DNA from 3 places in the Nonomuraea sp. NPDC003201 genome. Region 3 is predicted to be linked to each of the others. Evidence: predicted binding sites of a transcription regulator. Region 3 holds the regulator's gene; each other region holds the start of a gene.
What was found. Region 3 encodes HrcA, which represses chaperone genes, less so after heat shock. Its sites were predicted from a motif close to TTGGCACTCTCNNNNNGAGAGTGCCAA; they were not measured.
Positions count from the first base shown of each region.

Region 1: groES (co-chaperone GroES) is a predicted target of HrcA. The motif match lies at 3,703-3,729, and genes of this name have one in related genera.
Region 2: groL (chaperonin GroEL) is a predicted target of HrcA. The motif match lies at 1,742-1,768, and genes of this name have one in related genera.

Region 1 is NZ_JBSFTC010000100.1:20,928-26,198, forward strand. Features, by position in the region: gene ACWDX9_RS29875 (sialidase family protein) at 330-1,538, shown strand; gene groL (chaperonin GroEL) at 1,609-3,228, opposite strand; gene groES (co-chaperone GroES) at 3,302-3,613, opposite strand; gene ACWDX9_RS29890 (class I SAM-dependent methyltransferase) at 3,866-5,149, shown strand.
Region 2 is NZ_JBSFTC010000123.1:7,896-13,166, reverse strand. Features, by position in the region: gene thrC (threonine synthase) at 1-717, shown strand, start outside; gene ACWDX9_RS33570 (MoaD/ThiS family protein) at 742-1,017, shown strand; gene ACWDX9_RS33565 (cold-shock protein) at 1,263-1,463, shown strand; gene groL (chaperonin GroEL) at 1,877-3,502, shown strand; gene ACWDX9_RS33555 (hypothetical protein) at 3,648-3,887, shown strand; gene ACWDX9_RS33550 (YbhB/YbcL family Raf kinase inhibitor-like protein) at 4,032-4,562, opposite strand; gene ACWDX9_RS33545 (HelD family protein) at 4,627-5,271, opposite strand, start outside.
Region 3 is NZ_JBSFTC010000011.1:77,800-83,070, reverse strand. Features, by position in the region: gene ACWDX9_RS07690 (DUF3097 domain-containing protein) at 1-446, opposite strand, end outside; gene ACWDX9_RS07685 (hypothetical protein) at 464-1,294, opposite strand; gene hrcA (heat-inducible transcriptional repressor HrcA) at 1,453-2,466, shown strand; gene dnaJ (molecular chaperone DnaJ) at 2,478-3,623, shown strand; gene ACWDX9_RS07670 (16S rRNA (uracil(1498)-N(3))-methyltransferase) at 3,625-4,350, shown strand; gene ACWDX9_RS07665 (hypothetical protein) at 4,357-5,007, opposite strand; gene ACWDX9_RS07660 (SigE family RNA polymerase sigma factor) at 5,004-5,271, opposite strand, start outside.

The sequences.
Region 1 (5,271 bases), on a different contig from region 3:
CCCCAGCCAACAAGGCCCTCACGATGCGCATCAAAGGACGAGCGGCGAGAGGTGGAGCGCCCTTCCGCCGCGTCCACCAACCGCGGTCGCCGCCGGCAGGTCGTCGCTGACGCCGTCCCCATCGAGTACTCGCTTTCGTGCCGCGTCGTGCGGATGCGATCGACCGGACGAGGGGATCGCTCCATGGATACCCCGAACCGCGCCCGCGCCAGGCGGCCGCCGGTCGTCGCCGACGCACGGCGACTGCGGCGCCGATCTTCAGGAGGCAGTGGATCAAGGGGACGACCGATGAGACGATCATGGCCGCGAACGCGTAAATGGAGGCATTGATGCGTACATTTCGGACGTTCACCGCGGCAGCCGGAGCGCTCATGGCCGTCGCCCTCAGCGCATCACCCGCGGCGGCCGCGCAGGCCCCCACGTACGTCTTCCACAAGCAGACCCTGTGGAAGTCGATCCCCGCCGGCGGATCCCAGGGGGCCACCTGCTACCGGCTGCCGGCGGTCGTGAAGACCAGGAACGGCGTGCTGCTCGCCTTCGCCGAGCGGCGCAACAAGAACAACTGCGCCGACCACGGCGCGTTCGACGTCGTCATGCGGCGCTCGACCGACGACGGCGTCACCTGGGAGGCGAGCAGGGTCGTCCTGCCCAGTACGGCCGGAGCGGCCCTGCAGGGGAACGCGACCGTGGTCGCCGACTCCGGCGGGCCGGTGTTCCTGTTCACGACCTCGGAGCCGACCGCGTCCCAGACGACGCCGCGTACGCCGAAGGTCCAGGTCAGCACGGACGACGGCGTCACCTGGTCGAGCCCGAAGGACCTGTCGGGCGTCGTCAAGGCGCCCGCGGGCGCCGGGGACTGGTTCGCCACGGGGCCGGGGCACGGCATCCAGCTGACCCAGCCGGCCCACAACGGCCGCCTGGTGGTGCCCGTCTACTTCAGCGTGGGCGACACGCAGAGCGTACGGCTGATCTACAGCGACGACCGCGGCGCGACGTGGCAGATCGGCGCGACCGCGACCTACGACAAGTCGGTCCTGAAGCTGGGTGAGCAGACCCTGGTCGAGCGGACCGACGGCGGCATCCTCGTGATCGCCCGCAACGGCGCCGTGCCCGACGACCAGACCTCCGTCCACGGCCTGGCCCGGGGCGTGAGCACGGACGGCGGCGAGTCGTTCGACGGCGATTTCCGGGCCGACGGCGCCGTCACCGCTCCGCCCACCCATCCGGCCCTGCTGCGCCAGCGGGACAAGGCCCCCAACACCCGGATCCTGCTCTCCGCACCCGCCACGCCGAAGACCGACAACAACCCGGTGGGCATGAACGTGCGCTCGTCCTTCGACGAAGGCGCGACCTGGCGGAACTACGACAACTCCACCAACAACGCGGGGGTGAGGATCGACGGCGACCACGCCGGATATTCCGACATGGCGCTCCTCGGCAACGGCGCGATCGGCGTCCTGTACGAGGCGGGCGTGAACCGCTTCCGGGACGAGATCCGCTGGAACTGGTTCTGGGAGAGCGCGATAGGCCTGCGCTGAACCGTCCCAGGAACGCCGAACGGCCCGCAACCCTTTCGGGTGTGCGGGCCGTGGCGAGAGAGGAGCCGGGTCAGTGGCCGTGGCCGTGACCGTGGCCCGCGCCGGCGGCGGGGGCCTCCTCCTCGGGCTTGTCCACCACGAGCGCCTCGGTCGTGAGGAGCATGCCCGCGATCGACGCGGCGTTCTGGACGGCCGAACGCGTGACCTTGACCGGGTCGATGACGCCCTGCGCGATCAGGTCGCCGTATTCGCCGGTCGCGGCGTTGAGGCCGTGGCCGGCCTCCAGCTCGGCGACCTTGTGCGTCACCACGTAGCCCTCGAGACCGGCGTTCTCGGCGATCCAGCGGGCCGGCTCGACCAGGGCGCGGCGCACGACGGCGACACCCGTGGCCTCGTCGCCCGTCAGGCCGAGGTCGTCGAGGTCCTTGGAGACGTGGATCAGCGCGGAGCCACCGCCGGAGACGATGCCCTCCTCGATCGCGGCGCGCGTCGCGGAGATCGCGTCCTCGAGGCGGTGCTTCTTCTCCTTCAGCTCCACCTCGGTGGCGGCGCCGACGCGCAGCACGCACACACCGCCGGCGAGCTTGGCCAGACGCTCCTGCAGCTTCTCGCGGTCCCAGTCGGAGTCGGACTGCTCGATGGCGAGCTTGATCTCCTTGACGCGGTCCTCGATGGCCTGCGGGTCACCGGCGCCGTCGACGATGGTGGTGTTGTCCTTCGTGACGACGACGCGGCGGGCCGTGCCGAGCACCTCGAGACCGACGTGCTCCAGCTTGAGGCCGACCTCCTCGCTGACGACCTGGCCACCGGTGAGGGTGGCGATGTCCTGCAGCATGGCCTTGCGGCGGTCGCCGAAGCCCGGGGCCTTGACGGCCACGGAGGTGAAGGTGCCGCGGATCTTGTTGGTGACCAGGACGGCCAGGGCCTCGCCCTCGACGTCCTCGGCGATCACGAGCAGCGGCTTCTTCGTCTGGGCGATCTGCTCCAGCAGCGGCAGGAAGTCCGCGATGGAGGCGATCTTGCCCTGGTTGATCAGGACGTAGGCGTCCTCGAGGACGGCCTCCATCCGCTCAGGGTCGGTCACCATGTACTGCGACACGTAGCCCTTGTCGAACTGCATGCCCTCGGTGAACTCGAGCTCCATGCCCATGGCGTTGGACTCTTCGACGGTGAGGACACCGTCCTTGCCCACCTTGTCGAACGCCTCGGCGATCAGGTCGCCGATCTGCGCGTCCTGGGCGGAGATCGTCGCGACGTTGGCGATCTCCTTCTTGTCGGCGACCTCGCGGGCGCTGTCGAGCAGCTTGTCGCTGATCGCCTTGGCGGCCTTGTCGATGCCGCGCTTGAGCGACAGCGGCGAGGCGCCGGCGGCCACGTTGCGCAGGCCCTCGCGGACCATGGCCTGGGCCAGCACGGTGGCGGTGGTGGTGCCGTCGCCCGCGATGTCGTTGGTCTTGGTGGCAACTTCCTTGGCGAGCTGGGCGCCGAGGTTTTCGTAGCGCTCTTCCAGCTCGATCTCACGAGCGATGGTCACACCGTCGTTCGTGATCGTCGGCGCACCGAACTTCTTGTCGATGACGACGTTGCGGCCTCGCGGGCCGAGGGTTACCTTCACGGCGTCGGCGAGGGCGTTCACCCCGCGCTCGAGCGCGCGGCGGGCATCCTCGTCGAACTCCAGGATCTTCGCCATTGTTTGAAAGTCCTCTCCTAGCGTCGAAAGCCCCGGCCGCCCTCAAGAGCGCCCGGGGCTCGACACATCCGGCTTACTTCTCGATGATCGCGAGAACGTCGCGGGCGGAGAGCACGAGGTACTCCTCGCCGCCGTACTTGACCTCGGTGCCGCCGTACTTGCTGTAGAGGACGATGTCGCCCTCAGAGACGTCGAGCGGAATCCGCTTGTCGCCGTCCTCATCCCAGTTGCCGGGGCCCACCGCGAGGACCTTGCCCTCTTGCGGCTTCTCCTTGGCGGTGTCCGGGATGACCAGGCCGGAAGCGGTGGTCTGCTCGGCCTCAAGCGGCTGAACCACAATGCGGTCGCCGAGCGGCTTAACGGGAACCTTGGTGGCGGTCGTCACGATCGGACCTCCCCTTCAGATTTGAATGATCTAGAAGAGGCGACCAGCTGGGCCTGCCGTCGCGGGTGTCAGACCTGCCTCGTCGCACGTTGGCACTCTCAAGGGGAGAGTGCCAACAGGAAACATATGCAAGAGGGGCTTGACAGTCAACACGAACGCGTCTGCTGAGAGCGATCAGACCGAATCCGCCCCTTCTAGATACCGTACGCCCATGGTCCGACCGGGTCGGACGTGGCACTAACGTCGGGTGATGTGGACCTTGACGCCTTCGACGAGCTGCTGACACCGCGCGGGCAGCGCGCGCTCGCGGAGGCCGTGGAGCTGGTGGGCACGGATCCGGTGGCCGCCGCCACGAGAATGCGCAAGACGTACGACGCCGCGCTGACCTCCGCGGCGCTCACCCAGGCGGGGCTGCGGGACCGCGCCAGGGCCAAGTTCGGCGAGGACGCCGGGCGGATGTACTTCACGCCGCACGGCCTGGAGCAGTCCACGCGGACGGAGGTCGCCGAGCACCGCGCCCGCCGCCTGACCGCCGAGACACGAGCGGACGCACCCCTGCACGGACCGGACGCGCCCCCGCACGAGCTCGGCGTCACGGACGCGGCCCCGCACGGGCCCGGCGTCACGGACACGTCCCAGCGCGGGCTCACGCGTGGGCCGAGGGTCGTGGACGCCTGCTGCGGCGTCGGCGGCGACTTCCTCGCGCTGGCCCGCGCCGGCTGCACCGTGGCCGCCGTGGACACCGACCCGCTGACCGTCGCCGTGGCCAGGGCCAACGCCGACGCGCTCGGGCTGGCCGACAGGGTGACGGTGTCGGTGGGGGACGCGGCCGAGGTGCGGCCGGAGGAGTACGACGTGCTCTTCGCCGACCCGGCCAGGCGGACGGGCCGGGGCAGGACGTTCGACCCCATGGCCTACTCCCCGCCCTGGCCGGTGGTGCTCGACCTGGTCGCCAGAGCCTCCCGGGCGTGCGTCAAGGTCGCCCCGGGCATCCCGTACGAGTTCATCCCCGGAGGCGCCGAGGCCGAGTGGGTCTCGTACAAGGGCGAGGTCAAGGAGGCCGCCCTCTGGACCGGCCAGGAGGGAGCGGGCCGCCGCGCCACCCTGCTGCCCGGCGGCCACACGCTGACGGCCACGGGCGCCGAGGCCGCCGTCGGCCCGGTCGGCAGGTACGTCTACGAGCCGGACGGCGCGGCCATCCGGGCGCATCTCGTGGGCGAGGTGTCGGAAATCGTGAACGGACGCCTGCTCGACCCGATGATCGCCTACATCACCGGTGACGACCCGATCGACACCCCATGGGCGGCCAGATATGAAGTAGAGGACGTTCTCCCCTTTTCAGGGAAAAAGCTGCGCGCCGCCCTCCGTGAGCGACAAGTCGGAAATGTCACCATCAAGAAGCGCGGCTCCGCCGTCGACATCGAGCGCCTCCGCTCAGATCTCCGCCTAAATGGCGAAAAATCGGCAACTATCATCCTTACCCGAATCATCGATAAGCCATCGGTCATCATCTGCGACACCTCTCCACCTGCCTGAACCGGTCATTCTGCTGTTAACCTCGATCTTTCACTTCGCCCCTGACGGACCTTGATCGAGAGGCTAAGGTTGGCGGACGGGAGTTCTCCCCTGCGGTTTTCCGTGTTCCCGCTCGTTCATCT
Region 2 (5,271 bases), on a different contig from region 3:
GGCGGCAAGCTGATCGGGATCGAAGGCACGTATGACGAGGTCAACCGGTTCTGCTCCGAGCTGATCGGCGACCCGCTGGGTGACAAGTGGGGGTTCGTCAACGTCAACCTGCGGCCCTACTACGCCGAGGGCTCCAAGACGCTCGCGTACGAGATCGCCGAGCAGCTCGGGTGGCGGTTGCCCGAGCAGATCGTCATCCCCATCGCCTCCGGCTCGCAGCTCACCAAGATCGACAAGGGCTTCCGCGAGCTGGTCCAGCTGGGGCTGGTCGAGGACACGCCGTACAAGATCTTCGGAGCGCAGGCGGCCGGGTGCTCGCCGGTCTCCACCGCGTACAAGGCGGGGCACGACGTCGTCCAGCCGGTCAAGCCCGACACCATCGCCAAGTCGCTGGCCATCGGCAACCCGGCCGACGGACCGTACGTGCTCGACATCGCCCGGCGCACCGGCGGGGCCGTCGAGGACGTCACGGACGCCGAGATCGTGGCCGCGATCAAGCTCCTGGCCTCGACGGAGGGCGTCTTCGCCGAGACCGCGGGAGGGGTGACCGTGGGCGTGCTGAAGAAGCTCGCCGAGAGCGGGCGGCTCGACCCCGAGGCCGAGACCGTGGTCCTCAACACCGGCGACGGGCTCAAGACACTCGACGCGATCAGCGACGACGCCCAGCCCACGGCCGTGATCCGGCCCTCCCTCGACGCGTTCCGCGCGACTGTCTGACAACCAGGAAAGGCGAGTTTAACCATGAGCGTTTCGGTGCGGATTCCCACCATTCTGCGCACCTACACCGGGGGCAACGCCGAAGTCAGTGGTGAGGGCGCGACTCTTCGTGACGTGCTTGCCAAGCTCGACTCGGACTACCCGGGGATCGGCGCGAGAATTCTGGATGAATCGGGCAAGATTCGTCGTTTTGTCAACGTTTACGTTGGGGAAGAGGACGTCCGTTTCGCCGACGGGCTCGACACTCCGGCACCTGAGGGCACTCAGATCTCAATCATCCCGGCGGTTGCCGGCGGCTGAGTGCTATAGATCACACGTGTGGAAGGCGCCCCTAGTGGGCGCCTTCTCCATTTCCAGGGCAAATGAAACGTTGAAGCGCCTTCGTTGCGAAGAAATGCGTCGTTTGCAGATTGACTCTGTTGCCAAACCCCGTGCCACAGGTATGGTCGAGGGCGATCGTCTGGCTGATTTTCCCTTAAGTCCGGCGATTACGGGTCTCGCGGAGGAATGGGCGAGATCTGAAAGCCCAGTAAGAGGAGTCGGAAGTGGCGCAGGGCACCGTCAAGTGGTTCAACGCGGACAAGGGCTACGGCTTCATCGCGGTAGACGGTGGTAAGGATGTATTCGTCCATTACTCAGCGATCATGATGGACGGGTACCGATCTCTCGAACAGGGCCAGCGGGTCGAGTTCGAGATCACGCAGGGCCAGAAGGGACCTCAAGCGGAGTCCGTCCGCGCGGTCTGATACACCCCCCTGGTATGCACCGGCGGGGATCGCCCGGCAGCGCAGTCCGTGCGAGCCCGCCACCTTTCTTTCGTCGACTCGGTCACGGCGAGCCGCGCGAGGCGGCTCGCCGTGCGTATGGATCCCGCCACCTGCGGTGGCCTGGACGCGGCTCGTCGCAGGTGCGGGGTCCTGCGGCCGGCGATGGACGGCTCCGCCGTACAGGCTGATATGGGGAGAAAAGGCCCGGTAGGAGGCTTCTCGCTTGCACTCGACAGGGTAGAGTGCTAAACAGTTCGTTGGCACTCTGTGCAGCAGAGTGCCAACACTCGGATCGGGACGATGGGGTCTGCCGAAGGAGATGCTGACCCATGCCGTCGCGGGCGTCGGCTCGGTCCACGACAAGCCACCCTGCATCTGGGAGGTCTAGCCTTATGGCAGCCAAGATGATCGCGTTTGACGAGGACGCCCGGCGCGGTCTCGAGCGTGGTATGAACCAGCTCGCCGACGCCGTCAAGGTGACCTTGGGCCCCAAGGGCCGCAACGTCGTGCTGGAGAAGAAGTGGGGCGCCCCCACGATCACCAACGACGGTGTCTCCATCGCCAAGGAGATCGAGCTCGAGGACCCGTGGGAGAAGATCGGCGCCGAGCTGGTCAAGGAAGTCGCCAAGAAGACCGACGACGTCGCGGGTGACGGCACCACCACCGCCACCGTGCTCGCCCAGGCGCTGGTGCGCGAGGGTCTGCGCAACGTGGCCGCCGGCGCCAACCCGATGGGCCTGAAGAAGGGCATCGAGGCCGCCGTCGAGCGCGTCAGCGAGGAGCTCTCCAAGCTGGCCAAGGACGTGGAGACCAAGGAGCAGATCGCTTCCACGGCCTCCATCTCCGCCGCCGACCCCGAGATCGGCTCGCTCATCGCCGAGGCGATGGACAAGGTCGGCAAGGAAGGCGTCATCACCGTCGAGGAGAGCAACACCTTCGGCCTCGAGCTCGAGCTCACCGAGGGCATGCGCTTCGACAAGGGCATGACGTCGATGTACTTCGTCACCGACTCGGACCGCATGGAGGCCGTGCTCGAGGACCCGTACATCCTGATCGTCAACAGCAAGATCTCCGCCAACAAGGATCTGCTGCCGCTGCTCGACAAGGTCGTCCAGTCGGGCAAGCCGCTGCTGATCATCGCCGAGGACATCGAGGGCGAGGCCCTGGCGACCCTGGTCGTCAACAAGATCCGCGGCCTGTTCCGCTCCGTGGCCGTCAAGGCCCCGGGCTTCGGCGACCGCCGCAAGGCCATGCTCAACGACATCGCCATCCTGACCGGTGGCCAGGTCATCGCCGAGGAGGTCGGTCTCAAGCTCGAGAACGCCACCCTCGACCTGCTCGGCCGCGCCCGCAAGGTCGTGGTGACCAAGGACGAGACGACGATCGTCGACGGCGCCGGTGACCCCGAGCAGATCGCCGGCCGGGTCAACGAGATCCGCGCCGAGATCGAGCGCACCGACTCCGACTACGACCGTGAGAAGCTCCAGGAGCGGCTGGCCAAGCTGGCCGGTGGCGTGGCGGTCATCAAGGCCGGCGCGGCGACCGAGGTCGAGCTGAAGGAGCGCAAGCACCGCATCGAGGACGCCGTGCGCAACGCCAAGGCGGCCGTCGAGGAGGGCATCGTGCCCGGCGGTGGCGTGGCGCTGCTGCAGGCCGGCGCCAAGGCGTTCGACAAGCTGGAGCTGTCGGGCGACGAGGCCACGGGTGCGGCGATCGTGCGCAAGGCTCTGGAGGAGCCGCTGAAGCAGATCGCGGTCAACGCCGGCCTCGAGGGCGGCGTCGTGGTGGAGCGCGTTCGCAACCTCACCCCGGGTGAGGGCCTGAACGCCGCTTCCGGCGAGTACGTCAACATGTTCGAGGCGGGCATCCTCGACCCGGCCAAGGTGACGCGCTCGGCGCTGCAGAACGCCGCTTCCATCGCGGCGCTCTTCCTCACCACCGAGGCCGTCATCGCCGAGAAGCCCGAGAAGAACGCTGCTGCTCCGGCCATGCCGGGCGGCGGCGACATGGACTTCTAGGTCTTTTCTTCGCTGTTCATAACAAGAGCGGCCCGGTTTTCCGGGTCGCTCTTGTTTTCGTTTATCAGCCATTACGTTTCATAATTGATCCGCTACTCCGAGTGAGGAAAGGTGGTGATCACACACCTCAACGAAGGAGTAGAGGATGCTTTCCCGCAGCAAGCGTATTTTCGGCATCGCCATTCTGAGCGCGGCCGCCGCGGCCGCCTTCGCCGTCCCTGCCCATGCGTCCGGCACCCCGGTCCTCACCGGTCAGCTCATGAAGGTGGTGCAGGCGCCGCTCTGCCTGACCACGGGGACGCTGGCCGGCGAGTCCAAGCTGGGAGTCCCGCTCGTCGAGGAGCTGCTGCCGCAGCTCGGGGCCTCTTGCGCAGTGTTCGGCTGACGCCTGCCGCGCTCTCGGTCTCTCGGACGCCCTGCCCTTCGCGGTGGGGCGTCTCCCTTTTTCCGGCCCGCCCGTTACGGGGGCGGCTTCCCTTTTCGCGCCTGCCGCACCGCCCTCCGGAGGGCGGTGCGGCCGTGGGCGCGGTCAGGTGCTGTAGGTCGCGACGACGTGGCCGCGAGCCAGGGTGTTGGCGGTGATGTTGAAGCCCACCACCGCCGGGCTGGCGTCGCCGTCCACGCCCAGCTTGTCGACGCCGAGGGCGTGCACCGTGAAGACGTAGCGGTGCGGGGCGCCGGGGGGCGGGGCCGCGCCGCCGTACTCCTTGGTGCCGTAGTCGTTGCGGGCGTGGACCGCCTCCGCGGGCAGGCCCTTGAACTCCGGGCCGGTGCCCGCGCCCGCCGGCAGCTCCGTCATCGAGGCCGGGAGGTCGAACAGCACCCAGTGCCAGAAGCCGCTGCCCGTGGGGGCGTCGGGGTCATAGCAGGTGACGGCGTAGCTGCGGGTCTCGGCGGGTGCGCCGGACCAGCGGAGGTGCGGCGACTGGTTGCCGCCCTTCATGCCCCAGTCGTTGAAGACGTGGAGGTCGTTCAGCCGCTCGCCGTCCTGGATGTCGTCGCTCTCGACCACGAGCGCGGGAACCGACGGCAGGTGTTCATGTGGAAGCGGTGCTGGCACGGCATCCTCCTAGGTTGAGAGCTCCTTGCTCAGCCATCCTAGAAGCGGCCGTGCCCGCCGACGATCAGCCCGTCAGCTCGGCCGGCAGCGGCTTGTCGTGCAGGACCGTCAGGGACGTCACCGCACGGGTCAGCACCACGTACAGCCTGGCCAGGCCCCTGGGTTCGGCCGCGACGATGTCCGCGGGCTCCACGACGATGACGTGGTCGTACTCCAGACCCTTGGCCAGGGTCGCGGGCACGATCAGGAGGCGGTGCTCCTCGTCCGAGTCGGGGCCGAGCACGGCGTGGGAGAGGTCGGCCAGCGCGCGGGAGACGTCGGCGACCAGGGCGTCAGGGACGATGACACCGATGGAGCCCTCCCTGGTGAGGACCTCCGCGGCGGCCTCCGCGATCGAGCCACCGGGGCGTACCGCGAGCGAGCCGAGGCCGGGGCGCAGCGACCGCGGCGCGGCCAGGTCGGGGGCGATGGAGGGGAGCAGCCGGGCGGCGTAGTCGAGGACCTCCCGCGGCACGCGGAAGCCGAGCGTCAGCTCCGTCACCTCGCCTTCGCGCTGGCCCAGGTGCTGGAGCACCGACTCCCACGAGCTGGTGGACCACGGGGTCGTGCCCTGGGCCAGGTCGCCGAGGACGGTGGCCGAGCCGTTGCGGCAGCGGCGGCCGAGCGCTCGCAGCTGCATCTCGGAGAGGTCCTGGGCCTCGTCCACCAC
Region 3 (5,271 bases):
ACGATGGCCGGCAGATGGTCCACGCCCTCCAGGTATTCGACCACGACCCCCTCGACCCGCAGGTCATGGCCCCAGATCTTCTCCACCAGGGCGGCGTCGTGCACGCCCTCCACGTAGATGCGACTCTCCCGGGCGACCCTCGCCCGCAGCCCCTCCACGGCGATCGAGCCCGACGCGCTGCGCCTGGGCCCCGCCGGGGCCGCCGACGGGCGTACCAGCGTCACGGGCTTGCCCTCCAGCAGGAACGCGGCGGGCGCGAGCGGGAACAGCCGGCGCTTGCCGAACCGGTCTTCGAGCGTGACGGCCTCCTTGTCACAGGCCACCACCGCGCCGCAGAAGCCGCTGTCGGCGTCCTCCACGACGAGGTCCAGCTCGGCCGCCACTTTCGGGATCTTGCCCTTGCCCGGCCGCCGCCAATTCCCCGCCAGCACATCGCCCTCGTACACACGGGGACCGTAGCAAATCACCCGTCGACCGCAAGGCGCTTGCGCGCGCCGCTGCGGCGGACCAGCACGATGATGGTGCCGGCGATGGCGATGAGCAGTCCGGCTCCGGGGATCAGGATGAGCGCCATCACCCCGCCGGCGATGCCGCCCGCGGCCGCGGTCAGCTCGCGGCCCACGCCGTACCGCACGTCGGCCTGCTCCTGGGTGGTGCAGGACAGCTGGTAGTCGCCCCTGGTGGGCGCGTTGATCACGAGGATCTGCTCCCACTTGACGGACCCGGCCGTGACCGTCTGCGTGCCCGTGGTCTTGGCGAGCCTGGCTCCGTTGGTGATCTGGCACTCGTAGTGGACGGCGGTGTCGCTGGAGAGGTAGATGGCGGGTTTGTTGGCCGGGTCGATCGGCACCGTCACGGTTTCGCCGGACGCGAACGTCCTGGTGGGGGCTATGTTGCTGACGCTGCTGACGATGCCCGTGGTGAACAGGACGGCGCCTGCGATGGTGCAGACCACGGCGATGCCCCAGACGAGCCCGATCCACCAAAGTCGCGGTTTGATGGCTTTCGAGTCGATTCGTGCGGGGAATTGGGGTTGCTGGCCGTACTGTCCGTACTGAGGAGGTGGGCCGTATTGGGGCGGCGGGCCGTACTGCGGCGGAGGCCCGTACTGCGGCGGCGGCCCGTACTGGGGCGGTGGCTGGCCGTAGCCGGGCTGCGACCCGGGCTGAGGGCCGTAGCCGGGCTGGGACCCGGGCTGAGGGCCATAGCCGGGCTGGGGCCCGGGCTGGGGCCCGTAACCCGGCTGGGAGCCGGGCTGGGGCCCGTACGGCGGAGGCGGGGAGTTGTCGCTCATGTCGGCAAGTGTGGTACTTGCCCCTTGTAAGAAGCTAGGAGCCTGGTTGCGACCTTGTGTTATCGCACCTTGTGGATGAGAGCCGTACACTTGGCACTCAGGAACGCAGAGTGCTAGATGGTTGCGTTCCCTGGATGTCAGAGGCAGGAGGTGAGCACGTGCTCGACGATCGGAAGCTGGCGGTGCTCCGCGCCATTGTCGAAGACTACGTGTCCACCAACGAACCGGTGGGCTCCAAGGCGCTCGCCGAGCGCCACAACCTGAAAGTCTCCCCGGCGACGGTCAGGAACGACATGGCCGCGCTGGAGGAGGAGGGCTACATCACCCAACCCCACACCAGCGCCGGCCGCGTGCCGACCGACAAGGGCTATCGGCTGTTCGTCGACCGGCTCTCGCAGGTCAAGCCCCTGTCCGGGGCCGAGCGCAGGGCCATCGAGACGTTCCTGGCCGGTGCGGTCGACCTCGACGACGTGGTCACCCGCACGGTCCGGCTGCTCGCGCAGCTGACCAGGCAGGTGGCGGTGGTGCAATACCCGACGCTGACGCGTTCGACGGTCAGGCACGTCGAGCTGGTGCCGCTGAACGACCGGCGGGTCATGCTCGTGCTGATCACCAACACCGGCCGCGTCGAGCAGCGCGTCATCGAGCTGCCCGAGGTGGTGGAGGACACCCGCATCGCCCACCTGCGCGCCGTCCTCAACGCCTGCCTCGACGGCTGCGGCCTGAGCAACGTGCCCGAGCTGGTCGCCGACCTGCCCGAGCGGCTCCCTCTCGAAGACCGCCCGGTGGTGGCGACGATCCTGTCGGTGCTGCTGGAGACGCTGGTCGAGCGGCACGACGAGAAGATCGTGTTCGCCGGCGCGGCCAACCTCGCGGGCGCCGACTTCTCGATCGGCCTGCGCGACGTGCTCGAGGCGCTGGAGGAGCAGGTCGTGCTCATGAGGCTGCTCGGCGAGACATCCGCAGACACACCGTCCGCGCTCACCGTGCGCATCGGCTCCGAAAACCCCTATCTGCGGGGGACATCCATAGTCGCGACCGGATACGGTTCAGGCGACAACCAACTGGCCCGGCTCGGGGTGTTGGGGCCCACGAGGATGGACTACCCAGTGACGATGGGAGCCGTGCGCGCGGTGGCACGCTACGTCAGCCAGATCCTGGCTGCATCATAAGAGGTCGATAAGTGGCAAACAGCGACTATTACGCCACCCTCGGGGTGCGCCGTGACGCCAGTCAGGACGAGATCAAGAAGGCTTACCGCCGACTTGCCCGCGAGCTGCATCCCGACGTGAACCCCGATCCTGAGACCCAGGAGCGGTTCAAGGAGATCACGCAGGCCTACGAGGTGCTCTCCGACCCGAACAAGCGCCAGATGTACGACCTGGGTGGCGACCCCTTCGGCGGCGCCGGAGCAGGCGCGGGCGCGGGCGCCGGTGGCTTCGGAGCGGGCTTCCCCTTCAGCGACATCATGGACGCGTTCTTCGGCACCGCGGCCGGCGCCAGGGGGCCGCGCTCGCGTGCCCGCAGGGGACGCAACGCCACCATCCGGGTCGAGCTCGACCTGCGCGAGACGGCGTTCGGCACCACGCGTGAGCTGGTCGTCGACACGGCCGTGCTCTGCGAGGTCTGCCACGGGGCCGGCACGGCGCCCGGCACCCACCCCGACACCTGCGACATGTGCAACGGGCGCGGCGAGATCTCCCAGGTCACCCGCTCGTTCCTGGGCCAGGTCATGACCTCACGGCCGTGCCCGCAGTGCGGCGGTTTCGGCACCATCATCCGCCACCCCTGCCAGGAGTGCTCCGGCGACGGGCGGGTGCGCACTCGCCGTACGATCAAGGTCCGCATCCCCGCGGGCGTCGAGGACGGCACCCACATCCAGCTCGCCGGAGAGGGTGAGGTCGGCCCCGGCGGCGGCCCGCCCGGAGACCTGTTCCTCGAGATCGTCGAGCGTGCCCACGAGATCTTCGAGCGGCGTGGCGACGACCTCCACTGCACCGTGCAGATCCCGATGACGGCCGCCGCGCTCGGCACCGTGCTGGCGGTCGAGACGCTCGACGGCTCGGAGGAGGTCGATGTCCGCCCCGGCACGCAGTCGGGCCAGGTCATCACCATGTTCGGGCGGGGCGTGCAGCGGCTCAACGAGACCGGCCGCGGCGACCTGCTGATCCACGTCAACGTCGAGACCCCGACCCGCCTCGAGCCCGCGCAGGAGGAGCTGCTGCGCGAGCTGGCCAAGCAGCGGGGCGAGGAGCGGCCGCCGGGCAAGTTCGCCCCCGGCCAGCAGGGCTTCTTCTCGCGGCTGCGCGACGCCTTCAACGGCAGGTGACGTGACCGTCCCGGTGTTCCTGTCGCAGGAGCTGGACGGCCCCGAGCTGACGCTCGGCGGCCCGGAGGGGCGCCACGCGGCCTCCGTGCGGCGCCTGCGGGCCGGTGAGCGGATCGATCTGACGGACGGCGCCGGCGCGGTCGCCGAGTGCGTCGTACGCGAGGTCCTCAAGGACGCGCTGAGGCTCGACGTGCTGCGCCGCTACGAGGTCGAGCCGCCGCGGCCGCGGCTGGTCGTCGTCCAGGGGCTGCCCAAGGGCGACCGGGGCGAGCTGGCCGTCGAGATGATGACCGAGGCGGGCGTGGACGTCATCGTGCCCTGGGCCGCCTCGCGCAGCATCACCCAGTGGAAGGGCGACAAGGTCGCCAAGGGGCTGCACAAGTGGCGCTCGACGGCTCGTGAGGCGGGCAAGCAGGCCCGCAGGTTCCACCTTCCCGAGGTGACGGAGCCCGCCACCACCGCGCAGGTCGACAAACTGCTGGCCGGCGCGGCGCTGGGGCTGGTGCTGCACGAGGAGGCGGCCGAGCCGCTGTCCGGCGTGGCGCTGCCCGCGTCGGGCGACATCGTGGTGGTCGTGGGGCCAGAAGGGGGCGTCTCGGACGACGAACTGGCCGGGTTCCGGGCGGCAGGGGCGGTGTCCGTGCTGCTGGGGCCCACGGTGCTGCGTACGTCCACGGCAGGGGTGGCGGCGGCCTCGGTGCTGCTCACGCGTACCGGACGCTGGTAGAGCCTTTCAGGGCGTCGTGTGAGAGGCGTCCACCAACGGGCTGGTCACGCTGGTCGGACTGTCGGTGATGTCGTCGGGCGGGCACTCGTCGGCCGGGCACGTCGTGGGCTGCAGGGTCTCCTCCACCGATGACGACGGCGTCGGGGTCGGCGAGACCGTGGGGCAGTCGGACGGCGGCTCGGCCTGCTCGGCCAGGGGCGACGGGCACTCGGTCGTCGTGGGAGTGGGGGTCGGCGAGGGCCTGGTGGTCGATTCGGCCCTCTTCGTGGGCCGGGGCGTCGGGCTCTTGGAGGGGATCTCGGGGATCCCCACCGGGTGCTGGTCGTGGCTGGTCGGCTGCCTGGACGGCGGCTCCTGGGAGCGGGTGGTGGAGGAGTTGGACGGCACCTTGGAGGTCGTCTCGCTGTCCACCCACTTGGCGGGCTGGTCGATGATCTGCGAGCGCAGGCTGGGAACGGCCATCACGATCGTCCCCGCCACCAGGAGGGCGCTGGCGGCGGCCGCGCCCGCTCGCCACCAGAACAGATTGCGGACGCCGCGCCGCTCGATGCGGGTGCGGATGATCTCCAGTCCGTCCGGCGAGGGCACGACCGCGTCCGCCTCCGCGCGGAGCGCACGGCGCAGGAGATCTCCGTGCTCGTCGGGGGGCTGGGTCATGACATTTTCTCCAGAACGGATCGCAAGGCGGCCATGCCACGTGCGGTGTGGCTCTTGACCGCGCCCTTGCTGATGCCCATCGCGTGGGCTATCTCAGCTTCGGACAGATCACCGTAGTACCGCAGAACCAGTGCTTCTCTCTGTCGGGTCGGCAGGGCCCGTAACGCCTCGATGACGGCGGAGCGTTCCAGCTCGCCGATCGCGCCGTTCTCGGCGCTCGGGGCGTCCGGCAGACCCTTGGGAGCGTACTTCTCGACGACCGCG